Regions from separate parts of the Desulfitobacterium hafniense DCB-2 genome, predicted to be linked through region 2. Evidence: riboswitches for the same ligand, from Rfam matches in the RefSeq annotation. Region 2 holds a riboswitch; the other holds the start of a gene.
What was found. A riboswitch is a leader RNA that binds a small molecule or an ion and turns the genes downstream of it on or off. The one in region 2 is predicted to bind FMN.

Region 1 (15,475 bases), 1.2 Mb from region 2:
CCGTTTTGGCAAAGCTTAAGCAACATGCTGTCCTGTTCTCCATCATTGCCGTCGGGTTGGGGGTCGCTGAAGTTTTGTATTTTTTCGGCCAGAACTATGCGTCCGACGCCTGCCTGCAGCACCCGCTCACGAACCTATACCTTTGGATGATGATTCTCGCTATTCTGGGATGTGCGCAGAGATGGCTTGATTTCAGCAATTCCTTAACGAAGTATCTGCAAAAACGCAGTTTCGCGCTTTATGTGTTCCATTATCCTCTTCTGGTCACGGCGGCGTATTGGCTCACGACTTATACCGAGCTGCCCATGGCGGCGGTTTATCTGATTCTGCTGCCGTTCACTTTCGCCGCACCCATACTTTTCTATGAAATCGTTAGCAGAATACCGGTCATCCGCTATCTTTTATTGGGGAAATGAGGAATCGTTGACAAAAGGCATCGGAACCTAAAAAGTTCTGATGCCTTAGTTGTTTTTCCTATTATAAGGGGGGATTCAATGAGAATCTAAAGTTCTCCCTGAACAGGGATGTATATTTCAATATAGGAGATGCGCCGCCCATTTTTTATCGACGTAAAGATCAACTTGCCGACAATGTCTCCCATAATGGCATAGGGCTGTTCATTGATCTGATTCATGATCAAGGCTCTTGAATTACTTAGGAAATATTCACGATTCGTGCTGGATAATACCGTAGATAAGTAAGTCTGTGGGGGTATATATTCAATATCCTCAGTAATTTTCAGATCAACATATTCTAATTCATTTTCCCAAATAGCCTGTCCCCAGTCATAGTCATAAATCTCCAGTCCGGATAAAAATTCTTCCGTCTTAATTCGGAAACAAGAAAATGTATAGGGTAAAGCATTCATCCAGCTGCTGACGGCATTTTCGATGGAACTATTTTTTAACAAATGATCTTTATCTGTATGCTGCAGGCGATACAGCCCAGGCAGGGATTTAATTTTAAATTTATGCAGCGATGAGTTAATCGCGATTATTTCATCCTGAACTTCTGTCATTTTATTCAGAAGCAGGGTGTTTTTATGAATTTGCTCCTTTAAGGCCTGTTTTGATTCTTCCATTATCTCAACAACATCTGTTGTCGAATCACTTGCCATGAGTTTTGCCACATCGTCTAAAGGCAAGTTCAGGCTTCTCAGAGTTCTGCTCTTAATAATGGTTCTGGCATCATAGTCGTCAAAGTAACGATAATTGTTTTTCTCATCCTTAAGCGGTTCGATGATTTGCAATGATTCGTAATGTTTCAGCGTATCCACTGTAACCCCCAGCAGCTTAGAAAATTCGCCTATACGATATTTCATGACTGTTCTCTCCTTGCTTAAGAATCTAAGGGGTATACACTTTCAATCATACAATATTGTTAAAAAAAGTACAATTAAATAAAAATACTTTCACAAATAGTGTTGACTCCGGTGTAACCCCCAAGTTTATGATTAATGTATCTTTTTTATAAAGTTCCGATTAACAAGTCGGCAAGGAGAAGAAAGGAAGGAAAGGGAGAATGAAAGGAATGAAAAAGCATTGCGGCACACTCTTGCTCTGCCTGCTGGCACTGAGTCTGGTACTGACCGGCTGCTCCGGCTCCGGAGTTAAAACAGGAACGAAAGCAGGAATTTATACCCCTGGCACCTATACTGCCCAGGCAGCGGGATTCGGTGGCAAGGTCTCCGTCACCATGACCTTTGATGCTAATGCCATCACCGACGTGAAGATTGAGGGAGCTGACGAGACTCCCGCCGTCGGCGGCAAAGCCATCGAAGGGTTTCCCGGAATGCTCATGGAGGCGCAGTCTGCCGACATCGACGGCATAAGCGGCGCCAGCTACACAAGCAAAGCGGTCCTGACCGCCGCCGCGAACTGCGTGGCCCAGGCCAAAGGGGAGGATACCGACCAGAAGACCCCTGTAGCCGACGGTACTTACAGCGGTCAGGCTCCCGGCTTCAGCTGGACCGGAATGATTAAGGCGGATGTGACGTTCAAGGATAATACCATCACGGACATCAACATCGTGGAGGAGCAAGAGACTTACACCGGCGAGATTTTCTATACCGTTCTTGACAATTATATTCCCCGGATCCTGGAGGCCCAATCTCTGGCGGTGGACGGCATCAGTGGAGCCACCCTCTCCTCCAATGGTGTGCGCGGCTGCGTGGAGCAGGCCATTGAGGCCGCCGGCGGTAGGAGCTCTGAGTGGTATGGCGAGGTAGCTAGGTCCACCAAGATTGTGAAAAAGGAGGGCTACGATGTCATTATCGTAGGCATGGGCGGCTCCGGCATCACCTCCTTCCTGTCCGCTGCCCAGGCGGGGGCCAAGGTTTTCGGCATTGAGACCACGGCTAAGCTGGGCGGACAGAGCGCCACCACCAGCGGTCCCATGGCCGCAAACTCCCAGGTTAAGATGGATGAGGAGTTCGGCGGCAAAGAGTACATCGACGCCGACGCCCTTTACAAGGCCTGGAAGGACTATTGCGGCGCCGACGCCAAGCCGGAGATGATCCGTATGGCCATCGACGAGTCTGGTGAGACCCTGGATTGGATGATCAAGGACTGGGGATTCCAGTTCTCCCCCATGAGCAGCTTTATCCTCAGCCCCTACCCTGACTGGAAGATTTGGTGCTACTATGGCGGTGAAACCAAGAACCGTTTCGGCACCAACAAGACCTATATGTTCGAAAACGCGGTCAAAAAGGCCCAGGCTCAGAACCCTGCCGCCGAATATATGCTGGAGCTCACTGCTCAGGAACTGCTGATGGACGGCGACAAGGTGGCCGGGGTGAAAGCCGTCTACCACGACGGCACCATTTATGAGATCTATGGCAAGACCGTCATTCTGGCCACCGGCGGCTTTATTGGCAATGCTGACATGATGAAGGAATACCTGGACGGCCCGGCCAACACTGTCGCCATGACGGTGGACGACGGCGACGGCATCAAGCTCGGCCTCTCTGCCGGCGGTGCGCTTATGAATCCCGATATTCCCCCTATGGTGCACATCAACCAGGTGGCCAATCTTATCAAGAACAACGATCTGGATGCCGACGGCAAGCAGGTCCTCACCTCTCTGGCTATCGCCACTGACGCTCTGGCTGTGGATGGGAACGGGAAGCTGTGGAACACGAGAGAGGAGATCTGCCTGGCCCCTCAATACCGGTACTATAATATCTACACTGCTGCTCAGATCGAGGCGATCAAGACCAAAGGCCTGGCCAAGGTCAATAAGTCCATGTTCATGGATCAGGGTGGAACCGTGGAGGCAGGCAAGCCCATCGCCAATATCGATGAAATCCTCAAGGTGGGAGCCGGCTATAAGAACGTCCTCACTGCTGAAAGCGCCGAGGATCTGGCCAAAGCCATCGGCTGCGACGCAGCGACTCTTAAGGATAGCCTGAACGGCGCTCAGGGACCCTACTACGCAGTGATCTGCTCAGGCTACGCCTATGCTACCTGCGGCGGCTTGAACGTGGACGACGCCATGAACGTGCTGCGGGCCGACGGTTCTCCCATCGGGAATCTCTACGCCGTGGGCCAGGACTCCATGGGTGTTCTGTTCTCCAGTGATGTTCCTTACACCCCATACGGCGGTCAGGCCCAAAGCTGGGCGTTAACCTCCGGCCGGCTGGCCGGTGCCAACGCGGCTAAGTACGCTATGGGCAAATAATTTCAAATCTATCGGCGTGGGAGAAGCCATCTTAGAAGGGAGAAGGAGTTATGAGTTTATCAAGACGTCAATTTCTCAAAGGTGTCGGAGCGGCCGGGGTGGTTGCCGCGGGAGCGGGACTTAGCGGGTGCTCGCCCGCCGCGCCGGCAGGCAGCGGTTCCGGCTCCGGCAGCCCCGCGGAAGGTGCCCCAGGAGGCGCGGCCGGAGCGGCAGCTGCAGGTGAACTGATCGCGGCGGCCTATCTTAATCCGCAGGATTACGACTACCGTCAAAACACTACCGACTTCAAGACCCTGTTTTCGCCTCTGCAGATCGGCCCCCTCAACCTCAGCCACCGCATGGTCAAGTCCGCCGCCGGATCGGCCACTTACCTCGCCGGGCTTACCGATGAGCTCCTCCAGTACTACGTACAGTTTGCCAAGGGCGGCGTTGAGCTGATCTGGGTGGAAATGGTCGCCGCGCTGGAGCCGCCTTCCGACGGCAGCCCGGCATCTGGGGCAGCGCTGGAATTCGGCAGGAAGCTCGTCGCCGAGTGCGGCAAATACGGCGCCAAGCTGGGTTATCAGACGTACGGGTTTCCGCTGAAGCCGGTTAACGACATGACGAAAGAAGACATTGCTGCGTTCCAGGCCCGCTATGTGAACACTGCTCAGCAGATCAAGCAAATGGGCTTTGCCGCGTTCGAGATCAACGCCGCCGGCTTTAACCTGGGCGAGCATTTCCTTTCCCGTTTCCACAACGCCCGCACGGATGAATACGGCCCAGGCAGTCTGGAAAACCGGGCGCGCTTCGTGACCGAATGCATCCAAAAAATCAAACAAGCCTGCGGCAGCGACTTTGTCGTTCAAGTCTTGATCGACTGCATTGAGGAAAACGACAACCTTACCAACAACGCCACCCTGGCGACGTTAGACAATGCGGTGACTGCGCCCCACAATAAAGTAACGACGATTGAAGAGGGCATCGGCCTGGCCAGGTTGATCGAGGCCGCCGGCTGCGATGCCATGCACCTGCGCTTAGGCCCCCTCGACAATCACCCTTGTCAATTCGGCAGCGACCTTTACTTTATCTTAAACGGGATTGAGGGCGCCACCGGATACGGCACCCAGTGGGATTTCTCCAGGCATTGGCAAGGCCAGCTGATCGCCAACCACAGCGGCGCCGGCATGCTGATCGATATTGTCGGGCGTTACAAAGAAGCGCTTAAGATCCCTTGCGGCACCGTCACCTACATGGATCCGGCCCATGCCCCGGATTACTTTGAGAAGGCACTGGCCGAGGGCAAAGTCGACTTCTATCTTATGAACCGCCCCCTTACCGTTGATACTGAATACGTCAACAAACTGAAGGAGGGACGCGGCGACGAAATCGCCCCCTGCACCCGCTGCCTCCACTGCCACATCGGCTCCAACGAGATGAACCGTGAGATGGGGTATTGCCGTGTTAACGCCCTGACGCAACGGGTAATGACCGACAAAGGTCCGAAGACTTATGAGCTTCAACCGGCTGCAGCGGCGAAGAAGGTTATGGTCATCGGCGGCGGTCCTGCCGGTATGGAAGCCGCCCGCATCGCCGCCGCCCGCGGCCACAAAGTCACCCTCTATGAAAAGACCGGTGCCCTCGGCGGCAAGCTCACTTTTGCCGGCATGGTCAAAGGACCTCACGAAAACCTCGGCGACCTTAAGGATTACCTGGCCAGGCAGTTGGAGGTTACCGGCGTGACCGTCGTTTTGAGCAAGGAAGTGGACGCCGCCCTGATCGCCGGCGAAGCCCCCGATGCCGTAATCCTTGCCACCGGCTCTTTGCCGGGGGAGGTGGGCGTAAGCGGCGGCAATGTACCGATTATCGACTATGACCGGTTCATGGGCAACAACACCGGCGAAAACGTGGTGGTATTCGGTTCCAATGCTCAGGCCTTCGATGCCGCTTTATGGCTGACGGTGCGCAAGAAGAAGGTCACTATTGTGACACCGAATCCCAACGAGGATCTGGATAAGCAACAGTCTCATCATGCCCAGCGTTTTATGACGACAGCCCTCTATGCTCTGGGTGTCAAAGCCTATCCGGGAGCCACGATCAAGGAAATCGGCGACGGCAAGATTACCATTGCCTCGGATTACGGAGTGGAAACCGTGATCCCCGCCGACTCGATCATCAATGCCGCCGACTTGCTGCCCAACAAGTCTTTGCTTGAGGGTATTGGGGTGAAGGAGAAATACGCCATTGGGGACTGCCATGAGCCTTATAATATCGCTTTGGCGATCCGGGCCGGAAACGATGTGGGCCGGGCTGTGTAGTTAAGCCAGTGGGCGCTCCGCTTTACAAGTAATTTAGAAACTAAAGACTGCCGCCAAAGCCCATCAAGGCTTAGGCGGCAGTCTTTGTGTCCTTAAAGAAATGGTATTTGTTTAGCTCAGGCTTCGGCATAAGGTATAAGGCATAAAGTGCTATAAACCGGCCAGGTTGGCTCTTTCGGAAGTTTTCACCGCAGACTTAGGGTCATTAGGCATCCGCGATAACTGCAGCACCACCAGCCAGACGATGGCAAAGCCCAGCCATTGCCCTAAATCGATGGTTTGGTGGAGGATCAGCCAGTTTACAAGCAGGCCGGTGGCCGGGAAAGCCAGTTCGGCAATGGTGGCATGGGAAGCCCGGACGCCGTTCAGGCCGCGGTAATAGAGCAAGAGGCTTAAAAGGCTGGGCACCAGGGTCTGGTACAACAGGTTGGCCCAGACCGGAGCCAGATGGAGACTTTGACCGAGGTCGGCCCAGTTGGGCTGCTGTACCAGGACAATGATGGTTAAGAGCGGCAGCGCGACAGCAAATCTCAGGGCAGTCAAGGTGGTGAAGGATAATTTTCCGATCAAACGCTTGCCCATGACGGTGGATCCACCCCAGAGGGCGGCTGCTCCGATGGCACATAAGGAACCGAGCAGCTGTGCCAAGCTGACTCCGGAAGTTGGCAGGTGCAGGCCGAAAGTAAGCAGGTAGGCGCCGATCAGGGCCACAACAAACAGGGCATAGAAATCTTTTCTCATCCGTTCCTTAAGCATCCAGGAGGCGAGAAGAATAACAAAAATGGGCTGAACTTTCTGCAGGAGAAGGACCACATTGGGATTGCCATAAGTAAATCCGGCGGTGAACAGAATGGAGGCCAAAGCTGAGCCGCCCCAGCCGATAAATAAGACAGCCAGCCAGTCTCCGCCATTGAGTTGTTTCAGCTCCTGACGCTTCCAGATGAGCACAGGTGCGGCAAATAAGAACAGTAACAGGTGCTCTAACCAGACGATTTGTGAAGATGACACATGTTGCAATAAGGATACGATGAAGACCCCGTCCAGGCCCCACATGGCCGCCCCCAGTGCGATGAGCCAGATACTCCGATTGGATGCTTGCTTTGATTGTTGCATTGATAAATCCCCCAATAGTAAATGTGTAGAGAATAAAACCCTCAGATCAGAAAGAACAAAAATGCCTCGAGGAAATGGTGTTCCTCGAGGCATAAACATACAAACATAACAAACATAAGGCCACTTGGCCTAAGCTGGTTTGTACCTTCTCCCATCCGGACTATACCGTCGGCCTTGGAGTCTCACCAAGTCAGTCGGTGCAGCACTGGCGCTACACTGAGTTGCGGGCTGAATTGCACGGGCAATCATTACCGCCGGTCGGGAATTTCACCCTACCTCGAAGGTTCGTATTCATCTAAAAAGAGTATAGCACATTGTTGACTTCAGTGGTAGATGCCTTAATAAACCCTTAAGATAGGGTGATTTTCTCCTTAATCTGAATCTCCGGATATGGAAATAAGGAAATCTTAAGAAATCCATAAGTTAAAATTCCAACATCGCCTGCCTGATTTCGCTAAGATGAAAATGTCGAATCGGACAGGTTTTTATATTCCTGGAAGGGGGTCTCGGATAAAAGCAAAGAAAAATGTCAATATGAAAGGATGAATCGTGTCGTTGAAAGGAGAAAGACCATGAAAAGTGATTTTGTCTTTGTGGACGAGTTGGTATCAGGAATACGTTGGGATGCTAAATACGCCACCTGGGATAATTTTACCGGCAAACCGGTGGACGGCTATGCAGCCAATCGAATTGTCGGTACGAGAGCGTTGTGCGCGGCCTTGGAAAAAGCACGGGAAAACGCCGCATCCTTGGGCTTTGGCTTGCTTCTTTGGGATGGTTACCGCCCTCAATGCGCCGTAGATTGCTTTCTGCGCTGGTCTAAACAGCCGGAAGATGGCCGGACGAAACAGAAACACTATCCGAATATTGACCGATCCGAGATCATCGAAAAAGGATATGTGGCTGCCAAGTCGGGCCACAGCCGGGGCAGCGCCATTGATTTAACCCTTTATCATTTAGCTTCCGGAACACTTGTGCCCATGGGCGGTGATTTTGATTTGATGGATTCAGTCTCACATCATGGCGCACATGGAATCAGCCAAGCCGAAGCGAGAAACCGTCAATATCTTTGTTCGATCATGGAGGCCAGCGGTTTTGTTTCCTACGCTTGCGAGTGGTGGCATTACAGCCTGAAACACGAACCTTATCCCAACACTTACTTTGATTTTCTCATCGCCTAGCTGAGCCGGAGCTCAGCGTGCGGCGGCATCTGGGAATGCCGGCGGAAGTGAGCATAAGACCTGGCGGAATACATACAGTGTAAAACATGCTGTTCCGCTAGTGCAAAACCGGAAATAGCAATCTTGACGACGAGAGCTGTGAGGTGCTTTTTGCAATGGAAATGACAGTACGCGAAATCGTTGCCGCCTGCGGCGGAAAATTACTCTGCGGGGACCCGGATACGATGGTGACCTCGGTGGTGACCGACAGCCGGAAAGTGACCGACGGTTCCCTGTTTGTCCCCCTCAAAGGCGAAAAGGCGGACGCCCACACCTTTCTGCACGCCGCATTCGCCTCGGGTGCAGCCGCGGCACTGACCCAGGAGCATATGCGGATGGAGGCGGAAGAAGCCTGGATCGCGGTGGATTCGACTCAGCTGGCGCTCCAGCAGATTGCCGCCGCCTATCGGCAGAGATTTTCCATCCCTGTCGTCGGGATCACAGGGAGCGCCGGGAAGACGACGACGAAAGAAATGACCGCACTGGCACTTTCCGCAGGATACAAGGTGATGAAGACGGGAGGAAACCATAACAGCCAGATCGGACTGCCCCTGATGATGTTTCAGTTTTCCTGGGAACACGAAGCGGCGGTGGTGGAGATGGGGATAAGCGATTTCGGCGAAATGGCGCGCCTGGCTCAGGTCGCCGAGCCGAAGTACGCCGTCATGACCAACCTCGGCATTACTCACATCGGCCAGCTCAAAACCCAGGGGAACATCCTGCGGGAGAAGCTGCACATCACCGACCGGTTCACTCAGGGTTCCGTTCTGTTTTTAAACGGGGACGATCCGATGCTGGCCGGACTCCGCGGCAAGACAGGGTATGAGACCGTTTTTTATGGCAGGTTGCCTTGGTGTGATTTTCGCGCGGAGGGGATTACGGTTCAAGAGGAAACCACCGCTTTCCGCTGCCTTGCTCCGGGGAGCGAGAGCGTGGAGGTGACCCTGCCGGTACTGGGAATGCACCATGTTCTGGATGCCCTGGCCGCTCTGGCCGTGGCGGAGCGGCTGGGCGTGCCTCTGAAACGGGCCGCCGCCGCACTCAGGGATTACCGCCCCCTGGCCATGCGCCAGCAGATTTACCATGTCAATGAGGTTGCCGTCATTGATGATTCCTACAACTCCAGTCCCGGCGCGGCCAAAAGCAGCCTGAGTGTTCTTGCGGGGTTCCGGGCCGGCCGCAGAGTAGCCGTGCTGGCGGATATGCTGGAACTGGGGGAGTATTCCCGGCAGGCGCATTTTGAAGTCGGCGTCTGCGCTGCGGAAAACGGAGTGGATATTTTACTCACCGTCGGTCAGGAGGCGAAAGCCGTGGCCGAGGGTGCCCGCTCCGTCCGGGCCGGGATCGACTGCCGCGTTTTGGACAATAACTATCAGGCCGCTGAGGAGTTGAAATCCTTTCTGTCTCCCGGTGACGCAGTTCTGGTCAAAGGCTCCCGCGGCATGCATACGGAGGAGATCGTCCGCGCCCTGCTTTAGCTTCCCGTTAACCGGGCTTTCCAGCTGTACTTAAAACGGCGGTAGGGTGGTGAAACCATATTCCTGAAAGGGGTCTCGACATGAAAAGAAAAAGATTGACTCAGTTATTCCCATTCCTGCTGCCGGTCCGCAGGATACAACGGAAATTATGCTTCTATACCAAGATGTACCTTGACCGGAACCACTATGCCAAAGCAAAGGCTCCAGAGTTTTTGCCTTTTTGCATTTATGAAACCAAGTCGAAGCTTCTCAATGAAAATACCGGCATGGATATAAAATACCAGGAGAACAAGGTGTTTAATCTGCGCCTTGCTGCGGAGCCCGTCAATGGCCTATTGATCCGCCCTGGCGAAACATTTTCATTTTGGCAGCGGGTGAGATATGCCGAGAAAAATGAGCGGTATAAGGACGGTCTATGCGTGGTCAATGACGAATTGGTTACGGTTCCGGGAGGCGGTTTGTGTCATCTCAGCAATTTGCTGTTTTGGCTCTTTCTGCATACTCCCCTCACGATTGTCGAACGGCATGCTCATGAGATTAAAGATTTTCCTTCTCCCGATGAGGATGAACCGGATGGTGTGGACGCGACAATCCACGAAGGGTGGTTGGATTTAAAGGTCAAAAACGATACCAATCTTACCTTCCAAATTGAACTATCCATTGATGGGCCTTACATCTATGGCCGTATTTTTATGGATCAGGCTAAAGGGTATAGTTACGAGGTTGTTAATCGTGATAAGCGCTTTCTCCAAAAAGAGGGAAAAATATTTGAGCGGGTTTCCGTTTGCCGGCAGGTGATCGACAACAAATCCAAGCAAGTTATTTCCGAAAATATGCTTTATACGGATGTATTTGAAATCGGGTATCCGCTTCCGGAAGGAACTGCTATCGCAGAGGAAAAGGAAATTTGAAAGGAGAAAGCTTATGAGTAAGTTGAAAATCGCAATTATCTTCGGAGGCTGTTCCGAAGAACATCCCGTCTCCGTTAAATCTGCTGGGGAGGTGGCCAAAAACCTGGATCTCGAAAAGTATGAACCCTTCTATATCGGGATTACGAAAGATGGGGTTTGGCAGCTTTGTCACTACCCTGAGGCCAATTGGGAAAAGGGCAGTTGCCGTCCGGCTATCCTGTCACCGGACAGAAGCGTCCAGGGATTGCTTGTTCTGGAGCAGGGGCAATACCAAAGGATCCCCTTGGATCTGGTGTTTCCCGTTCTGCATGGCAAATTTGGCGAGGATGGCGCGATACAGGGTTTGTTGGAGCTTTCCGGCATCCCCTATGTGGGCTGCGATATCCCGAGTTCGGCTCTGTGCATGGACAAATCCCTGGCTTATATCGTCGCTGGAAAGGCAGGAATTGCCACGCCAAAGTTCCGGACGGTCACTGCGAAGGAGACTATTGACGCCGAACGGCTTGCTTATCCCGTTTATGTCAAGCCGGCCCGTTCGGGTTCATCCTTCGGCGTCACTAAGGTATGCCGCCAAGAAGAATTGCTGAGTGCGGTGGAAATCGCCAGACAGTATGACTCGAAGGTGCTGATTGAAGAGGCTGTCGTCGGCAGCGAGGTAGGCTGTGCGATATTTGGAAACGATCTGGATTTGATGGCCGGTGAGGTCGATCAGATCTGTCTGTCTCATGGCTTTTTCAGAATCCATCAGGAGAATGAGCCGGAAAAGGGTTCCGAAAACTCAACACTAATCGTTCCCGCCGACATTTCCCCAGAGGCGCGCTCGCGGGTTCAGGAGACGGCAAAAGCCATCTATCGCGCTTTGGGCTGCAGGGGACTGGCGCGGGTGGATATGTTTCTGAAAGAAGATGGAACAGTAATCCTCAACGAGGTGAATACTTTGCCCGGCATGACCTCATACAGCCGTTTTCCGAGAATGATGGCGGCCGCAGGCTTGCCCTTTGCCGAAGTGATCGACCGGCTTGTCTCGTTGGCCTTTTAATTTCCCCATCACCTGATTGAGCAGGACAAGAAAATTGCCAAAGGGACAGTTTGCCGATAGGGTGGGCTGTCCCTTATCGGTATGGTGATATTCAGAAAATCTTAAGATTTTCATAAGCAAAAAGCTGCAAAATGGATTTTTGGCTTTGCGGTATAATAATATGGGGTTATATACTTAAAAGAAAGAAGTTGACGCTTTTGGCTGCCAATATTTTGATTGTTGATGATGAACAAGCTATTGCCGATTTGGTGGAAGTTTATCTGAAAAATGAGAACTATAATCTCTTTAAATTTTATAACGGCAAGGATGCCCTTGACTGTATTGCCAAGGAAAAGCTGGATCTGGCCATTTTGGATGTCATGCTCCCTGATGTAGACGGTTTTTCAATCTGTCGGCAAATCCGGGAAAAGCATAATTTTCCGGTGATCATGCTGACAGCCAAGGAAGAGGAAATCGATAAGATTACCGGGCTGACCTTAGGCGCGGACGACTATATCACCAAGCCGTTCCGCCCCTTGGAGCTGATTGCCCGCGTCAAGGCGCAGCTGCGGAGATTTACCAAATATAATTCTTCAGAGCCAAACCAAGAGGAACACGTGATTGCCTTTTCCGGCTTGGTCTTAGACATGAATACCCATGAATGTACCTTGAATGAAAAAAAACTATCCCTCACGCCTACGGAGTTTTCCATTCTTTGGGTCCTTTGCTCCAACCGCGGCCGGGTAGTCAGTTCGGAAGAATTGTTCAATGAGGTATGGGGAGACAAATATTTTACCAACAGCAATAATACGGTCATGGTTCATATCCGGCATTTAAGGGAAAAAATGCAGGACAGCACGGAACATCCTAAATATATCAAAACGGTATGGGGGGTTGGCTATAAAATTGAAAAGTGAGCGGGATAAAAGAAGGAATGATTATACAAAGTTAAAAAGGGAATTATTTCTTCGCATGCTCTTGATTGTTTTTGCCACGGCTGCAACAGTTATCTTCCTGCGTTTTGTCATTCAAAAAAACTTCAGTGTGGGCGATAGCATAGTCCGCTTTTTAATGACTGCGTTTGATTTGCGCGAAAACGTTGCGGTATTAATTTATCGGTCTGTATTTTACAGTAATATAGAAATTATTACCTTTATTGTGATTCTTGTCTTCGTAGTTATTTTGCTTAACTTATCGACTTCCTGGTTTACTAAATATTTTGATGAAGTCAGTGCCGGAATGGATAAACTTGTTGAGGAATCCGCCGCTGAAATAGCCTTATCACCGGAATTGGATTTTATGGAAAATAAGCTGAATCAGATCAAAAACAATCTGGAAAAACAAAAGAAAGCCGCCCTGGAGGCCGAGCAGCGCAAAAATGATTTAGTCGTTTATTTGGCTCATGATATCAAGACACCTCTGACCTCCGTAATCGGCTACTTAAGTCTTCTCGATGAAGCACCTGATATGCCTCCGGAACAAAAGGCAAAATATGTGGGTATTACCTTGGAAAAGGCTTATCGATTAGAAGAATTGATCAATGAGTTTTTTGAGATCACCAGATTTAATTTGCAAACGATTGTCTTGAATAAAGAAAAAATCAATTTACAGTTCATGCTCCAGCAGCTGGCCGATGAATTCTATCCCATGCTGGCTCCCCAGGCCAAGCAGGTGTCCGTCAATGTGCCTGACGGCCTCACTCTATGGGGAGATGCCGACAAACTGGCCCGTGTATTCAATAACATTCTGAAAAACGCCATCGCTTACAGCTATGAAAACAGCGTCATTGACATTGCTGCCGGGCAGCAGGACAAGACTATGGTGATAACGTTTACGAATCAGGGAGACCCCATCCCGCAGAAAAAGCTGGAAACTATTTTTGAGAAATTTTACCGCTTAGATTCCGCACGTTCCACAAACACCGGCGGAGCAGGACTGGGTTTAGCTATTGCCCAAGAAATTGTCAAGGCTCACGACGGCACGATCTCTGTGGAAAGCAACCCGGAAAATACGACATTTACAGTAAAAATTCCATTATAACAATAAGAAAACCTTAAGAAGTCCATAAGCTGGAAGTCCTATAGCTCCTTGTTCTGTGGTTAAGTACAGAATGAGGAGCTGTTTTATATGTCCGAGCAGTACAATATTACCGACGCGTTGGCAGTGTATGACAGCTTAAGAAAAGAATAAGTACTTCATAAGCACTTCTTAAGATTTTGCTAAGTTAAAATTCCAACATCGTCTGCCTGATCTCGGTAAGATGAACTTGCCCAATCGAACGGGCTTTGATATTCAGGAAAGGGGTCTCGGATATGGAAAGAAAAAGAATGACTCAGCTGGTTTAGGGTGGTCAGGATGAAAACTGGAAAATTAAAAACGAATAACGGCGGTCTGGCCTGGTTTTTCCTGGGGCCCAGCCTGCTGGGCTTTGCTCTTTTTTATTTGCTCCCCTTTGTCACCGGCTTTTACTATTCCCTGGTAGACAGTCCCCTTAACGGTACGTTTGTCGGACTACATAATTACGGCGCTTTGTTAAAAAAACCAAGCTTCTTAGCAGCTCTGGCCAATACAGCCAAGTTTACTTTAATCTGTGTACCCCTTAATCTGATGCTCTCCCTGGGAGCGGCCATGTTATTGAACCAAAAATTACCGGGCCGGAACCTGTTCCGCACCATTATGATCACGCCTTTGGTGGTACCCGTGGCCTCGGTGGTTTTGGTGTGGCAGGCATTCTTTGATTTGAACGGCGTTTTAAATTCTCTGATCCATGCCCTGGGTCACCCGTCTGTGGACTGGATGAAAACCAACTGGTCCAGAGTGGTGGTCCTGGTGATTTATCTATGGAAAAACATCGGTTACAGCGTCATTCTGTTTCTGGCCGGATTGCAGAATATACCGGCTGAATACTACGAAGCGGCCAGGATCGACGGGGCCAGCCGCTATCAGGAGTTTTTTCGCATAACCCTGGTCTATTTGACCCCCACGACTTTTTTTGTTTTTGTCATCTCGATGATCAATTCCTTTAAAGTGTTCCGGGAGACGTATCTTATCTCCGGAGATTATCCCCATAACAGCATCTATATGCTGCAGCACTACATGAACAATATGTTTATGGCTTTGGATTATCAGAAATTGACTTCTGCGGCCTTTATTATGGCTGCCTTTATCGTGGCCGTCGTTTTATTGCTTTTTATCGTGGAGAGAAAGATCACCAATATGATTAATTAGACCCGGCGAGAGGGGGGTGTGTGTTTGAAGGGTAACCACCGGATCAGAAATCTGATCCATTTTGCAATTTTGCTGGTACTGGCTGTCCTGCTGATGTTTCCCCTGGCTGTAACCGTCACCAATTCCTTGATGAGTGAACAGGAAATCGCCGCTCATTATAACCCGGTGACGGACAAAAATTTAAGCAGCTATCAGGAGGACAGCGGGGATCACTTTGCCCGGTTCCAGCTGATCCCCGAGGTGGTGGTGCTGAAGCAGTATTATAACGTACTCATCAAAAAGACCCAGTTTCTGTTCATGTTCTGGAATTCTGTGCTGCTCACCTTCCCCATTGTCATCGGGCAAACGATGGTGGCAACCCTGGCGGCCTATGCCTTTGCCAAACTGAAGTTCAGGGGCAGGAATTTCCTGTTTTTTTTGTATATCATCGTGATGCTGATGCCCTTCCAGGTCACGCTTGTGCCCAATTATTTAATGGCCGGCCAGCTGGGCCTGCTTAACAGCCATTGGTCCATTATCCTGCCCGGCATCT
Region 2 (15,475 bases):
CTCTCTACTATCAGGAAAAAGAAGGCCGTTCCCTGCTGGAGGTTCTGGAGGATATTTACGGCAAGTACGGTTATTTTATTGACGATCAGATCTCCATTACTTTAGAAGGCAAAGCAGGAAAAGAGCAAATGGAGAAGATGATGGTTAAACTCCGTGAGACCGATGTCAAGTCCTTCGGTGGGATTGCCGTCGCCTGCATTGACGATTATGAACTGAGAAAAGGAAGAAGGATGATTGCTCCCTTCCATAGTTATGAGCTTGCTCTTCCCCAATCCAATGTGATTCGCTATTCCTTCCAGGGCGGAGGGTTTGTGATGGCCCGGCCTTCGGGAACAGAGCCGAAAATTAAGTTTTACTTCAATATCAGGGGTGTTAATCCACAAGAACTCCCCACCACCTTGGAAGCTGTGAAAAAGGATTTGCTGGAACTGATTAAGGATTAAGCATTAAGCATTAAGCATTAAGAAATCTTTTTACCCTCTGGGCTGTTAGGCTTAGGGGGTTTTTCAACATATAAAGGTCAAAAAACATCAGAATTATCTCTGACCAATATTGACCTTTCCGGATAAAAGGATCTATAATAGAACTATAAAATTTTACCAAAACTAGTTAGGCATTGATCAAGGAGGGATTGCCATGTCTTTTGATACGAACCGCTTTACCCAAAAATCTCAGGAGGCCATTATTCAAACGCAAACGATGGCGGAGCGTAATGGCAACAGCCAAGTGGAGCCTGAGCACTTGCTTTTAGCTCTCCTGGAACAGGGAGAGGGGGTCGTTCCCCAAGTCCTGACCAAGCTTGATATCCCGGTGGGGGCTTTGGTTCAAAAAGTACGCCAGGAGGTCAACCGCCTCCCGCGCATGATGGGAGCTAATGTTCAACTGACCATTTCCCCCCGGCTGCGGACCGTGCTGGTCTCGGCTCACGATGAGATGGAGACCTTTAAGGATGACTATGTAAGCACCGAACATCTTTTGCTGGCGATCCTCAGCCAAGGCGGGGGCCCAGCGGAGAAAATCTTAAAGCAAGAGGGTCTGAATCGCGAGAAGCTTCTGCAGGCTTTGCGTGTGGTGAGAGGGACTCAGCGGGTGACGAGCCAGACACCGGAAGGAACCTTCCGGGCCCTTGAACAATATGGACGCAATCTTGTCGAACAAGCCCGCCGGGGAAAGCTGGATCCGGTCATCGGCCGGGACGAAGAAATTCGCCGCGTCATTCAGATTCTTTCCCGCAAGACCAAGAACAACCCTGTTCTCATCGGAGAGCCCGGTGTGGGAAAAACGGCCATTGTCGAAGGTCTGGCCCAGCGGATCGTCCGCGGTGATGTTCCCGAATCGGTGAAAGATAAGAAGATCATTGCCTTGGATATGGGTTCCTTGATCGCCGGAGCGAAATACCGGGGAGAATTTGAGGAACGGCTTAAAGCGGTGCTTAAGGAAGTTCAGGAACGGGAAGATATTATCCTGTTTATCGATGAACTGCACACGGTGGTGGGAGCAGGGGCAGCAGAAGGGGCCATGGATGCCGGCAATATGCTTAAACCCATGCTGGCCCGGGGTGAGCTGCATATGGTGGGAGCCACAACCCTGGATGAATACCGCAAGTATATTGAAAAGGATGCCGCTCTGGAACGGCGCTTTCAGCCGGTTACGGTGGGAGCTCCCAGTGTTGAGGATACCATCTCCATTTTGCGGGGGCTCAAAGAACGCTATGAAACCCATCATGGCGTAAGAATTACCGATGGAGCGATTATCGCCGCCGCAGTTCTTTCTGACCGCTATATCAGCGATCGTTTCCTGCCGGATAAAGCCATCGACCTCATTGATGAGGCCGCTGCCCGCATGCGTATGGAGATCACCAGTGACCCCTATGAATTGGATCAGATCAAGCGCCGGATTCTGCAGTTGGAGATTGAGCGGGAGGCCTTAAAGAAGGAAAAAGACGAAGGCAGCAAGGAACGCCTGGAAAAGATTGAGGAAGATCTGGCTAACCTCAAAGAAGAACGCAGTGCCCTGGAAGCCCAGCTGCAAGGGGAAAGAGAAGTTCTGACCAGAATCAACTCCCTCAAGGAAGACATCGATCAGAACCGCCTTAAGATGGAACAAGCCCAGCAGGCCTTTGATTATAACAAGGCGGCCGAGCTGCAATATGGCATATTGCCAAAGCTGGAGAAGGAGCTCAACGCTTTGGAAGAGCAGCTTCGCAACCGGAAGAACACCTTGCTCAAGCAGGAAGTAGGGGAAGAGGACATTGCTGAAGTAGTGGCCAAATGGACCCAGGTTCCTGTTGCTAAACTTTTGGAAAGCGAAATGGATAAACTGGTCCATATGGAAGCGCGCATCCATCAGCGGGTGATCGGGCAGGAGGAGGCTGTGAAAGCGGTAGCCGATGCTGTCCGCAGATCCCGGGCCGGCCTGCAGGACCCCAACCGGCCCTTAGGTTCGTTCCTGTTTCTCGGCCCCACAGGGGTAGGGAAGACGGAGTTGGCCAAAGCCTTGGCTGAATTTCTCTTTGATGATGACCAGGGGATCGTGCGCATCGACATGTCCGAATATATGGAGAAGCATACCGTTTCCCGCCTGATCGGCGCTCCTCCGGGGTACGTAGGCTATGAAGAGGGAGGCCAGCTCACGGAAGCAGTAAGGCGCAAACCCTATAGTGTGGTCCTCTTTGATGAAGTGGAAAAAGCTCATGGGGATGTCTTTAATGTGTTGCTGCAGCTCCTCGATGACGGCCGCTTAACCGACGGGCAGGGACGGGTGGTTAATTTTAAGAATACAGTGGTCATTCTGACCAGTAATATCGCCAGCCCCTTGATTCAGGAATTGACGGCCTCAGGAGCGGCCCAGGAAGTGTTGCGTTCCCGGGTTACCGAGGAACTCAGGCTGCATTTCCGGCCGGAGTTTTTGAACCGGTTGGATGAAATCATCGTTTTCCACCCTCTTGGTCAGGAGCATATTGGTTCCATCGTGCAGATACAGATCAACAAGCTGCGTGATTATCTGGCTCCCCGCAAAATGACTCTGGAGCTCTCCCAGGGAGCCTTAAATAAAATCATTCAACAAGGTTATGATCCGATCTATGGAGCAAGACCCCTGAAAAGGGTGATCCAGCAAAACCTCCAAAATCCTTTGGCCATGAAAATCCTGCAGGGAATCCTTCACGAAGGGGATCATGTCCTGGTCGACCTTGATCCTCAGGGCCAGCTTCTGTTTAAAAAGTCGGAATAAGGTGCTTGCATCCTGCCCGGGAACACTATAAACTAGAGTTGGCACCATGTTGTGGCAGATAGTATTGGCAAAAGGGAGTTAAGAAAGAATGAACAGGTGGGTTTTTCTGACCAATGTCACGACGGAAGTAGAAGCGGATATCGTGATCGGTCTGCTTGAGCAGGGGCATATTCCCGCTCAAAAGGCCTATCCTGGGCTGGGAAATCTGAAGGCGGCCTATGGTATTGTTAATGGGGTCGAGATCTATGTGCCTGAGGATTGTCTTAAGCATGCCAAGGAGATTCTTGCTGCCGAGGGAGCGGAAAATGCTCCGGATGAAGCCCCGGACCCCGATGTTGAATGTGATCGCTGAATAAAATAAGCAATAAAGCAAGAAGAAATCCCCGGAAATGTTCGTTGGTTCATTTCCGGGGATTTCTTAATGATCTGGATTTATCAACCGACTGCTTCGCGGTCGCGATAGGCGATCACTTTACGCCGTATTCTTTGGATGGTATTATCCAAAGACTTAGAACTTACACCAAGGTATTGGGTGATTTCCCGCTGCTTCATGCCGATAAGGTAATGATAGCGAAACACTTTGAGCTCTAATTCCGAAAAACCGTTCATAAGTCCCTGTAAAAAAAGGCGGGTTTCGTCTGATGCGATCACCTTTTTCTCAGGATCATCATGGGTGGCCACAAAGCTGATAAAGGAATCGGTCTTATCGTCAGCTAAAACATTATTCAAGGAATAAGCTTCATTGAGATTGAGGTGTTTCTGCCGGTTATGAGCGCGTAAGCTGTCAATGAGCTTGCGCTTAATCACCATGCGGAGAAAATGCAGGAAAGGAATCTCAGAGCTGGGATCGTAGGATACGATGGCTTTGTATATGGCAATCCGGCCTTCCTGGAGCAAGTCATCATATTCGGCTCGATTGAGAAAATACTTATAGGCAATTTTGCGGATTTCCGGTTCATAATATTGAATAAGCCAGTTCAAGGAATCCTGATTGCCAGAGCGCGCGGCTTCAAGCTGAGTATCGATGTCTGCCAAAAGGGTATTAGATGAAGTCATGCGCACATCTCCTTATCAAAGATATAGACTCAGTCTTTAGTCTAAGAAAATAAACCTGCTTTGACAAGGCACATATTATGGACAACTATCCAATTTTATCCCGAATTATCAAAGGTTTTTATTTATCGAAGGTTTTATTTATTGAATCATTTTTAACAGATTAACGGTTTCAATGGCGGTGATGGCAGAATCGAAGCCTTTGTTGCCGGCTTTTGTTCCGGCCCGTTCAATGGCTTGTTCGATGGTATCTGTGGTTAAGACGCCGAAAACAACGGGCAGTTTGGTTTCTAAACCGACATGGGCCACCCCTTTGCTCACCTCGGCACTGACAAAGTCAAAATGGGGTGTGGCACCGCGAATAACGGCTCCCAGGCAGATAATGGCATCGTATTTTTTGGTTTCGGCCATCTTTTGGGCAACTAAAGGGATTTCAAAGGCTCCGGGAACCCAGGCGATTTCAATATCGCTTTCCGCAACACCATGACGGAGGAGGGCGTCAAGGGCGCCTCCCACCAGTTTGTTGGTGATAAATTCGTTGAAACGAGCGGCGACAATCCCGAATTTTAATCCTTCAGCAATCAGTTTACCTTCATAAGTCATCATAGTTCTTCATCCTTTCTAATCATCGTGAATCACAAGTATGCTTAAAGTGTAAGCATTTTCTAAATACTAACGAACGCCGGGCAGGTAATGACCCAATTTAATTTTCTTGGTGTGGAGATAATGCTGGTTTTCAGGCTTAACCGGCATTTCCATGGAAACGCGCTCCTGAATCTCCAGGCCATAGCCTTCCAAACCGACGATTTTGCGGGGGTTATTGGTCATCAGCCGTACCTTGCGGATGCCTAAGTCCACCAGAATCTGAGCTCCTACGCCGTAATCCCTGAGGTCGGCAGGGAAACCCAAGGCAAGATTAGCTTCCACAGTATCTTTGCCTTCTTCCTGCAATTTATAGGCCTTCAACTTATTGAGCAGCCCAATGCCCCGGCCTTCCTGGCGCATATAGAGCAAGACTCCCCGGCCTTCTTTTTGAATGCTTTCCAGAGCGGCAGAAAGCTGCTCGCCGCAGTCACAGCGGCGGGAATGAAAAACATCTCCGGTCAGGCATTCTGAGTGGACCCTTACCAGCACCGGCTCACCATCGTCCACATCCCCCTTGACCAGGGCAATATGCTCTTGTCCATCCAATAAACTCCGATAGCCCACTGCTTTGAAGTCCCCAAAGTCTGTAGGGAGTTCAATACCGACCACCCGTTCCACTAATTTTTCTTTTTGGCGTCGGAAATGAATGAGATCTTTAATGGTAACCATTTTGAGATCGTGTTTTTTAACGAATTCCATGAGGTCGGGAACCCTTGCCATGGTGCCGTCGTCTTTCAAGATTTCGCAAATGACCCCTGCCGGTTGAAAGCCTGCCAAGCGGGCAAGATCAACGGCGCCTTCTGTATGACCGGCGCGGACCAGGACCCCTCCTTCCCGGGCTTTGAGAGGGAAGATATGTCCGGGACGGCGGAGATTCTCGGGGCGGCTGTGAGGATCAAGGAGGACTTTTACCGTATTGGCCCGCTCAAAAGCGGAGATTCCCGTAGTGCAGTCGCAGCCATCCACACTCACGGTAAAGGCGGTTCCATGGGGATCCGTATTGTGGGTTACCATGGGTTCAAGATTTAAGGCTTGAATGCGCTCGGCGGTCATGGGGACACAGATTAAACCCCGGCCATGGGTGGCCATAAAATTGATCGCCTCAGGGGTTGCTTTCTCTGCGGCCATCAGCAGATCCCCTTCGTTTTCTCTTTCCTCGTCATCCACGACGACAATAATTTTGCCTTGGCGGATGTCTTCGATGGCTTCTTCAATCGTATTAAAGCGAAATTCCATGTTGATCACTCCTGTCTAAAATCTAATCTAGATAAAGCCGTTTTCGGCTAAGAAACTCATGGATAAATCCTTTCGGGGGGCTTCTTTTTTCTCCATGAACCGTGCCACATACTTTCCGATCAGGTCGGTTTCCAGATTAACCACATCGCCCACGCCTTTAAAGCCTAAGGTAGTTTCTTGGCGGGTATGGGGGATCAGGGATACGGTAAAAGCCTGAGGAAGGAGCTCCACCACGGTAAGAGAAATGCCGTCAATGGCGATGGAGCCTTTGGGCAAGACATAGTTTAAAAGTTCCGGAGTGGCTTTGATGGTAAAGACCCGGGCAATTCCCACCGGGGTGATCTTTTGAATGGTGCCCACTCCGTCCACATGACCGCTTACCAGATGGCCGCCCAATCGGGTGGAGAGCTGCAGAGCCCGCTCCAGGTTGACCTGCGTTCCCCGGCTGCATTCCTTGAGGTTGGTTTTATGTAAAGTTTCGGCCATGACATCCACGGTAAATAAATTTCCCTGCATTTTCACCACCGTGAGGCAGATGCCGTTGACAGCGATGCTGTCCCCGATTTGGGTGCTTTCAAGCACTTTAGTTCCTTCCAGGGTCAATTGAGCGGAATCGGGCAGAACCTTCAGATCCGTTACCTTGCCTAACTCTTCGATGATACCGGTAAACATGTTCACTCACCTCTTTTGACTGTTTAATCGGATGACTGCTTAATCGGATGACTACTTAATCGGCATAATTTACTTTGGCCCGTACCCGGAGATCCCCGGTTCCTCCGTCGATCTCCAGAAATTCTAAAGGAATCGCCTGTGCCATCAAAGGAAGCTCAAGTCCGGTCAGGGGGGAAGGACCTTTGCCTCCGATGAGCTTGGGCGCATAGATAAACTCCACCTCATCGATAAGCTGCTCGCGGAGCAGGGAGCCGGCCAGCCCGCCGCCGCCCTCCAGCAATACAGAGTTCCAACCCCGTTTGACTAAATCTCCCAGCAGGTCTTTTAAAGGAACATAACGGGGGGAATCATACTGCCAAACCTCTACATTCTCCAGAGCCCGCAAGGCCTTCAGCTTATCCAAAGGAGCGGAGGCCGTGGTGGCGATGAGACAGGGGGCGGTACAGGAGGAAGCAAGTACGGCGGCCTGCAGAGGAATTTGCAATGTTCCATCCACGATCAAGCGCACCGGATCACGGCCTTCGTCAATCCGGCAATTCAAAGCAGGATTATCCTGGCGCACGGTTTCACTGCCCACCATAATCACATCGAAGTGATCGCGCAGCCGGTGGACATAGGCACGGGAGGCTTCATTGGTAACCCATTTGGAGTCACCTGACTCCGTCGCTATTTTACCATCAAGGGTTAAAGCCGATTTGTAGAGGACAAAGGGAAGGCCGGTCTGCATGGCCTTTAGAAAGCCCTTGTTTAAGGTCCTGGCTTCCTTTTCTTTAAGCCCCACATCAACCTGAATGCCGGCTGCCCGCAAGCGGGTGATCCCTTGTCCGCCCACTAAGGGATTGGGATCCACCATAGCCACGACAACGCGTTGGATTCCGGCTTTAATCAGTGCGTCGGCACAGGGAGGGGTTTTCCCGAAATGAGAACAAGGCTCTAAAGTAACATAGGCTGTGGCTCCCCGGGCATGTTCTCCGGCTGCCTGCAGAGCGTGAACTTCGGCATGGGGAGTGCCGGCTTTCTGATGATATCCTTCACCGACAATAGCGCCATCCTTAACGATGACACATCCCACCAGGGGATTGGGACTGGTTCTGCCCATAGCCAAGGCTGCCAATTCCAGGGCCCGGGACATGTAATGATTGTCAAGTTCCATGTGATCGCCGCCGTTTCCCATCTCTTTGAGTTAGTTTTGCTTAGTTTCCCATAAAAACACTATAAAAAACCCCAGAGTTCATTCTCTGGGGCCTAAAAACCATAGCAAATAAAAAGCGCATCAGCACTTTAATTTCCTCTTCTCATCCAGACTTTACTGTCGGCTCTGGAATTACACCAGATCTGCCATAATGGCTCGCGGGCTTGACCGCCGGTATGGAATTTCACCAATCCCCAGAGGTATTCAATTACTTATATATAATACTCTAACTTATTGATGAATTCAACCCTTTAAGAAAATTTAGATCCCTTGAGGAGGATGAGGGGGATGGTGCTCCAGATATTCATCCCGCAGCAAGCCCATGAGGATCCCATCGCGATACTCACCTAAGACAAAGCGCGCCTGCCTTAATCTGCCTTCAACCTTAAAACCCAGTTTCTCATAGGCTTTTAAAGCACGCAGATTCCCGTCCCATAAATCGAGGCTCAGGCGATGAAAATTCCACTGATAGAAAAGATAGTCGATCAACACTTTCAAAGCGTCCGTGCCATAGCCACGGTTCCAATAATCGCTTTCACCAATAACGATGAACAGTACCGCCGAGCGGGCGGGGAGATTGACATCCCGATAGCCTACGGTTCCGATGGGCTTTTGCTCTTCATTGAGAATGAGATAGCGGCTGCCGTCTTTCTGGGGGGTGAAAAAGCGTTCTTCGATTTCCTCTTCGCTAAGCATTGTGCTCAAAGGCCAGGCGGCATTCGCCCAATAATTAAGGTTTTGGTTGTTATACCATTGATAAAAAATGGGGATATCATCAAGCTCCAGCGGACGGAGAAAGGTCTTTTTTCCCTGCAACATGGCTTTGCCTCCCGTGATATTGATAGGATAGTGTCGTTATGTTTAAATTATACCATATCCGGTATTCCTTGCGTATCGCAACAAAAATAGGCTGACGCTATGTCAGCCTGATTTGCCCTATGAACATTCGGTGGCCATTCGTAGTGGAAATTTAGATTCGCTGAAATCAGTCGATTGATTCCACCATCTTTATCAGTTCATCGGCGCCTACATCGGCTTTCGATGCGCTGAACATATACATCACGCCATTGATATCAACATCTAAATTCTTTCTTCCCTGCAGCGCACTGTATCCATTGATTTCGGTCAGCTTCATATTGCCCAGTTCCGTTGCAAAGCTTGTTTTTTCGTTCATGAGCCTTGTCTGGAGATAGATAAGCCGCTTGCCTTTGGTAAAGAAAATGTCGGCATACTCTCCGCTGATGGCATCGTTATTGGTGGTATACAGGCTGATCCTGTCAAGCTGATAGCCTTCGGGAAGGTAGGTAGGGAGTTTCAGTTCAAAGTCGAGATACGCTTGCGCTTCGGCCAAGTCAGTGAACCCGGGGCGGCGGCTGTCGGTGTGGTTTTCTTCGCTTGAGTCCTTCATTAAGCTGGGATCAGGAACATCATTCGCCGGAACCGGGCCGGTTAAGTAGTATGTGTGCCCGCCCAAAACCACGCCGACAAATTTCTCATAGAACGAACTTCCATATGTGGTTTGAGAGAAACATGCCACAAATAGGGTCAGTGACGCTGCCAGAGCGAGCCATCTTCTGGGGAGCCGATAAGCTTTGGCTTTGGCTTCCGCAGCCGCTGAACGGGTGCAATTCTCAATCAGGCGCTGCTGTAGTTCAGCTGTGATATGTATGCCGCTAAATGCTTGTCTTAACTGGTGTTTTTTCATATCCGAAATCCTCCTCTGTGTATTTGAGCTTTAATTTTTCCCTGCCGCGCTGAAGACGTTTTTTCACCGCTGCAGGCGAAATATCTGCCATATGCGCGATACTGCCCACATCATAGCCTTCGACATAATGCAGAAACAAAACCATTCTGTACTGTGCGGGCAGCGAGAAGACTGCCTCCAATATACCTGAGTCTTCCTCAGATTTGCAGAACTCCGACAATCTCTCAATGTTCATGTGCTTATGACGGAAATTAAACCTGCGCATGTCTTTGCAGACATTTGCAGCCACGCGGATCAGCCAGGCTTTCTGATGTTCCGCCCCGGTGAAAACCGGTGCCTTTGAAATATATTTCACAAAAATATCCTGCAGAGCATCTTCAGCATTCTGCTGTGAGCCAAGCATTACCAAACAGATTCTGTAGAGCATATCGCTGTACTCTCTGATAACGCTCTCGATTTCTTCCGCTGATCGGGATATGCGGTTCATGCTCTCACCTCCTTACACCACTAACACGAATTGAAGGGGCGTTTGGTGACATATATTTTTTGAAAATTCCCCCCAAAAGCGTCGAATCGACTGATAATACTAATCCATACTATTCCGCAATTAAAAACATTTAATAATCCAATCGCGGGCAATATGTAATCCTATAGGTTTATCCGTAATCAATATCTCGTGTTGTAAGTAATCTAAACTCGTAAAGAAAAAAGAGCCCCGAAGGACTCTCTATTCGCCTATGTAGTGGTCGGGGTGACAGGATTTGAACCTGCGGCCTCTGCGTCCCGAACGCAGCGCTCTACCAAACTGAGCCACACCCCGTTTTTACCGAACGCTTTATAATATAACAAAATGCTCACAAGCTGTCAAGGTTATCAAAGCTAAGCGCTAAATTAAATGTTAATAAAATTTTCGTAGACATCATGCATTTAATAAAGAATAATACCGTATTTGATACTCCTTCGGACAATGGTCCGGGGGGTTTTTTACGGGGCGTGGTATATGAAAAAGAGAACGAATCAAGGGCAGATGACAACTTACTAGAGTTTTATAAGTTGTCATCTGCCCTTGATCATGTTAAAATTTTCTAGGAGGAGGTTTGAGCGTATATGATCAAATTCGAAAATGTCAGTAAAAAATACGATGATGGTACCGAAGCCGTGAAATCACTTAATTTCGAGATAAACAGCGGCGAACTGATGGTACTCATCGGCCCCAGCGGCTGCGGAAAGACAACGACGATGAAAATGATTAACCGCCTGATTCCTCATACAGGGGGAAAAATCACCATTGACGGGCAGGATATCGACAGCATTGACCCGGTGCCTCTCCGCCGCAATATCGGCTATGTCATTCAGCAGGTAGGTTTGTTTCCGCACTATACCATTGAAAATAACATAGCCCTGATACCGAGGCTGAAAAAATGGCCGGAGTCGAAGCTCAAAGAACGCGTTGCTTATCTGATGGATGTAGTGGGGCTGGACGCCGGAGTATTTGCCAAACGCTATCCCCGGGAGCTTTCCGGTGGGCAGCAGCAGCGGGTGGGGGTGGCCAGGGCCCTGGCAGCCAATCCCGATATTATTCTCATGGATGAGCCTTTTGGGGCACTGGATCCCATGACCCGGGAGCAGCTTCAGGATGAATTGCTGCGCATTCAGTCGGAAATGCATAAAACCATTGTTTTTGTTACCCATGACATGGATGAAGCCCTCAAGCTTGGCGATCGTATCGCTGTTTTACGGGATGGCGAGCTGTTGCAGCTGGACACCCCCGACCAATTGCTGAGCAATCCTGCCCATGGCTTTGTTGAGGAATTTATTGGCAAGAACAGAATCTACCAAAACCCGGATTATATTCCCATTACCGATATCATGCGTGACAACCCGGCCATCATTCTCCCCTCCAAGACGCCGGTTGTCGCCATCAGCTTTATGCGTCAGCGCAAGACCGATACCTTGATTGTCTGCGATGAAAAAGGAAAGTTGTTGGGGATTATACCCAGCTATGAATTGCATGCTAAAAAAGAAATGATTCAGACTTTAGCCGAAATCGTCCAACCGGTGGACAGGGTTCTCGCCAATACAGCTACAGCCAAGGATGCCCTGCAAATGATCAACACGGCTGCCTATGGCATTATACCCGTGGTCAATGAGCTGCAAAAAGTTGTCGGCGCAGTGACCCGCGGTTCACTGTTAAGTTTTTTTGCCAACCAGTGGTCCGGTGAAGGGGAGGGTGCAGATGAGAAATGAGTCTTTATGGACCCAGATTATACTTCAGTTGGAAATGCGTTGGCCTGACTTAACAGCGGCTTTGCTTCAGCACATTGAGTTGGTCTTCATTTCCATGCTGATTGCCATTACCATTGGTGTTCCCCTTGGTATTCTGATTACCCGTGTCAAAGCCTTGGAAGGGCCTGTTCTGGGCGTAGCCGGTATTCTTCAGACTATCCCAGGTCTGGCTTTGCTGGGTTTTATGATTCCTCTTTTCGGGATCGGTATCAAAACAGCGGTGGCGGCCTTGTTCCTGTACTCCTTGTTGCCCATTATCCGCAACACCTTTACCGGTATTAAGGATGTAGATAAAGCGACCATCGAAGCGGCTAAAGGCATGGGGATGACAGATTGGCAGATCCTTACTAAAGTCCAGCTGCCCCTTGCCCTGAGTGTCATGATGGCCGGGATCCGCACCGCTACCGTCATTAACGTTGGTACAGCTACCCTGGCGGCTTTTATCGGTGCCGGCGGTCTGGGGGATTTCATCTTTATTGGTATATCCAGAAACCTGGATGCCCTGGTGCTGATTGGAGCTTTTCCGGCGGCGTTATTGGCCCTGCTGCTTGATTGGCTGCTGGGCAGGCTGGAAAAAACAACCACACCAAGGGGGCTGAAGGTGTAGGGGGGACTTGATGCGGAGTGGACACTTCGCAAACTACCGAAGAGTATGAAGAGAAAGGAAAGGTGACTATGATGATGAAAAAGAACCTTATGATGTGGAGTTTGGTTGGTGTGTTGATGCTTGCTTTAGTGGGCTGCAGCAGCAGTGCGGCAAAGAGTGGCGAAAGCATCACAGTCGGCTCGAAAAACTTTACGGAGAACATTATTATTGCTCATATGATGGCTGACCTGGTGGAAGCACATACGGATCTAACCGTGGACAGAAAAGTTAATCTTGGCGGCTCCAATGTAGCCTGGACGGCTTTGGAGAACAATGACATCCAGATGTACCCTGATTACACCGGAACTATTGTAGCCAACTATTATCAGGAAGCAACCGGAACATCGGAGGAAACTATGGCCAAAACCTTGGAGTTAACGGCTGAAGATAATCTAAAGGCTTTGGGGTCGCTGGGTTTCAACAATACTTATACTCTGGCAGTGACTAAAGAGACAGCGCAAAAATATAATCTGAAAACCTACAGCGATTTGGTTGGAGTATCGGAACAGTTGGTTCTGGGCTGTGAATTTGAATTCAAAGATCGGCCGGATGGCTACCCGGGGCTTCAAGACACATACAATATGAACTTCAAGGAAGTCAAAGGTATGGACCATGGCATCATGTTCCGCTCTCTGGTCGAGGGTGAGGTTGATGTGGTCGATGCTTATGCCACCGACGGCCAGATTAAAGTCTTCGATTTGGTCATTTTGGAGGACGACCGGGAATTCTTTCCACCCTATGATTGTCTGCCTTTAGTTCGCCAGGACACCCTTGACCAATACCCGGAACTGGAAGAGATTCTGAATAAACTTGCCGGACAAATCAACGAGGCGGACATGCAAGAACTAAATGCTAAAGTGGATGACCAGGGCATGAAAGAAGATGTTGTCGCTCATGACTTTCTGGTATCCGCAGGGTTAATAAAGGAATAATTTAAAAAGTTCCGGCAGCTTATTCTTTGATAATGAGCTGCCGGGTTTTCTTTGCACTGGATTGCTTTCCATCCTCAGGATCCGCTCTTTTTTTTCGGCGAGGCTGACGGCTCATCTCTTCGTGATGCCGTTATTATTTGCTTACTTGCTTCCTGCTTGAGTTGATAGGATGTACGTTTTCCGATATACTTAAATTCAGACAGCGGAAAAGAGCGATACGTTTCCGAATAAAATAGATAAAGAGCGGGGGAGAAGCATTGAAAAAAACCGCAATCATTATGGATTCCACGGGATATTTAACAAACGATATAATTGAGGAACATGATATTCGTGTCGTCACCCTGAATGTGAACATTGGTGATGAAACCTTTCCGGAAATCGATTTAACCAACAGAGATTTCTTTGGTAAACTGGAGCAGCTCTCCGGTTCCTCAACGACCTCCCAGCCTTCGGTAGGCGCCTTTTTAGAAGTCTACAAGGCAGTGCTGGCTGAAGGCTATGAGGAGATTATAAGTATTCATCTGTCCGAAAAGATCAGCGGTACTTATGCCTCGGCCATTATGGCCAAAGATTTGCTGGAAAACCCGCATATCCATATTTTTGATTCAGGTTCTTCAGCTTTAGGATTAGGTTTGCTGACCTGGGCGGCTGCTGATTGGGCCAGGGAAGGGCTTAATGCTCAGGAGATTTTGGGAAAGCTGGAAACATTGCGCCCCCTCTGTGAGCTTTATTTCATTGTCGACACATTGGAATACCTGCACCGGGGAGGGAGAATTGGGGGGGCTTCAGCCCTTTTCGGCACCTTGCTGCAAATAAAGCCTATTCTCTACTTTAATACTGAAGGTATTATTGATGTCTTTGATAAAGTTCGTTCAAAAAACCGGGCCTTGCAAAGAGTTTATAAAGAGCTTGAACGAGCCTTAGCTTCGCAAAAGCCCCACCGGATTGCCGTGATGCATGTTGGCGCCGAAGCTGAAGCGGTCAGCATAGCCGAAGAACTGTCCCAGAAATACCAGGGTCAGGATATCCGGATTTTTGAGGCAGGTCCTGTTATTGCTACTCATGTAGGCCCGGGGGCAGTCGGGCTGGTTTTTCACCCCTGGCCGCACTGATCTTGAATGAGGTTGTTGGCAATGCTCAAGGGTGAACTGATTGAATTGAATGGAAATTGACTGTATATTGCCAATACTTTAAGTCAAGTATAGGCAGAATAATTGGTGGGAAGATAGAGGCAGGAACCTTTTGTGGAGGTGTTAACCCATGCTTAAAATCCCGCGCCGCTTGTTTTTTCAGGTTCAATCTCCGGCAAGACCCTGTGAACCCTTTGCTCCTGCACAATCCGGTGATTTTTATGATGAGGAGATACCTCTGACATCTTTAGATGATATCGAATGGGCAACCAATGTTTTAGAACCGGAACAGCAGCGGGGGCCGTCGGAAAATCCCTGAGCCATGGCTTTCTGCGTACTTTAGAATGGACAGTGATTAGTCTCAGCCCGCCCTTGGGCTGAGACTTTGTATATATTGCGGATTTCTGAATATTTAAATTTTAATTATTTCTATATTTTGAGAAGGAGTTATTGGAAATATAGGGAATACTATAATCATTAGAGCTTTATTTCACAATTTAAAAATATTTGTTAAAAAAATAACTAATCCATTTAATAAAATTTTCTGAATTTTTGAAGGAATTCAGTAAATTACGAAGAATACACTCTATACAGTTGTTGTATCATATTTAAATTAACAACAGTCATATAGTGGGAACATGTAGTAGGAAAAATTATTGTGAAACTATGCACAGAAGTAGATGAAATAGGAGATGAAGTCAATGAAGATTGCGATTTCAGGCAAAGGCGGGGTCGGCAAGACAACAT

Region 1: linked by a shared signal. The riboswitch ahead of DHAF_RS08280 (DMT family transporter) and the one ahead of ribD (bifunctional diaminohydroxyphosphoribosylaminopyrimidine deaminase/5-amino-6-(5-phosphoribosylamino)uracil reductase RibD) in region 2 are both predicted to bind FMN.

What each region holds. Positions count from the first base shown of each region.
Region 1 is NC_011830.1:1,768,845-1,784,319, forward strand. Features, by position in the region: gene DHAF_RS08260 (acyltransferase family protein) at 1-416, shown strand, start outside; gene DHAF_RS08265 (MerR family transcriptional regulator) at 503-1,321, opposite strand; gene DHAF_RS08270 (FAD-binding protein) at 1,522-3,678, shown strand; gene DHAF_RS08275 (oxidoreductase) at 3,729-5,975, shown strand; gene DHAF_RS08280 (DMT family transporter) at 6,126-7,088, opposite strand; FMN riboswitch at 7,228-7,377, opposite strand; gene DHAF_RS08285 (D-Ala-D-Ala dipeptidase VanX-I) at 7,661-8,269, shown strand; gene DHAF_RS08290 (UDP-N-acetylmuramoyl-tripeptide--D-alanyl-D-alanine ligase) at 8,431-9,786, shown strand; gene vanW (glycopeptide resistance accessory protein VanW) at 9,867-10,697, shown strand; gene vanI (D-alanine--(R)-lactate ligase VanI) at 10,711-11,736, shown strand; gene vanR (VanR-ABDEGLN family response regulator transcription factor) at 11,934-12,632, shown strand; gene vanS (vancomycin resistance histidine kinase VanS) at 12,610-13,755, shown strand; gene DHAF_RS08315 (carbohydrate ABC transporter permease) at 14,071-14,943, shown strand; gene DHAF_RS08320 (carbohydrate ABC transporter permease) at 14,968-15,475, shown strand, end outside.
Region 2 is NC_011830.1:3,008,593-3,024,067, reverse strand. Features, by position in the region: gene DHAF_RS14085 (phospho-sugar mutase) at 1-443, shown strand, start outside; gene clpB (ATP-dependent chaperone ClpB) at 637-3,231, shown strand; gene DHAF_RS14075 (putative signal transducing protein) at 3,320-3,583, shown strand; gene DHAF_RS14070 (sigma-70 family RNA polymerase sigma factor) at 3,667-4,287, opposite strand; gene ribH (6,7-dimethyl-8-ribityllumazine synthase) at 4,426-4,890, opposite strand; gene DHAF_RS14060 (bifunctional 3,4-dihydroxy-2-butanone-4-phosphate synthase/GTP cyclohydrolase II) at 4,957-6,165, opposite strand; gene DHAF_RS14055 (riboflavin synthase) at 6,193-6,837, opposite strand; gene ribD (bifunctional diaminohydroxyphosphoribosylaminopyrimidine deaminase/5-amino-6-(5-phosphoribosylamino)uracil reductase RibD) at 6,893-8,011, opposite strand; FMN riboswitch at 8,121-8,235, opposite strand; gene DHAF_RS14045 (GNAT family N-acetyltransferase) at 8,291-8,848, opposite strand; gene DHAF_RS14040 (DUF4367 domain-containing protein) at 9,015-9,734, opposite strand; gene DHAF_RS14035 (RNA polymerase sigma factor) at 9,703-10,221, opposite strand; tRNA gene DHAF_RS14030 (tRNA-Pro) at 10,478-10,554, opposite strand; gene DHAF_RS14025 (ABC transporter ATP-binding protein) at 10,842-11,981, shown strand; gene DHAF_RS14020 (ABC transporter permease) at 11,971-12,627, shown strand; gene DHAF_RS14015 (glycine betaine ABC transporter substrate-binding protein) at 12,645-13,598, shown strand; gene DHAF_RS14010 (DegV family protein) at 13,856-14,710, shown strand; gene DHAF_RS14005 (hypothetical protein) at 14,859-15,047, shown strand; gene DHAF_RS14000 (ATP-binding protein) at 15,430-15,475, shown strand, end outside.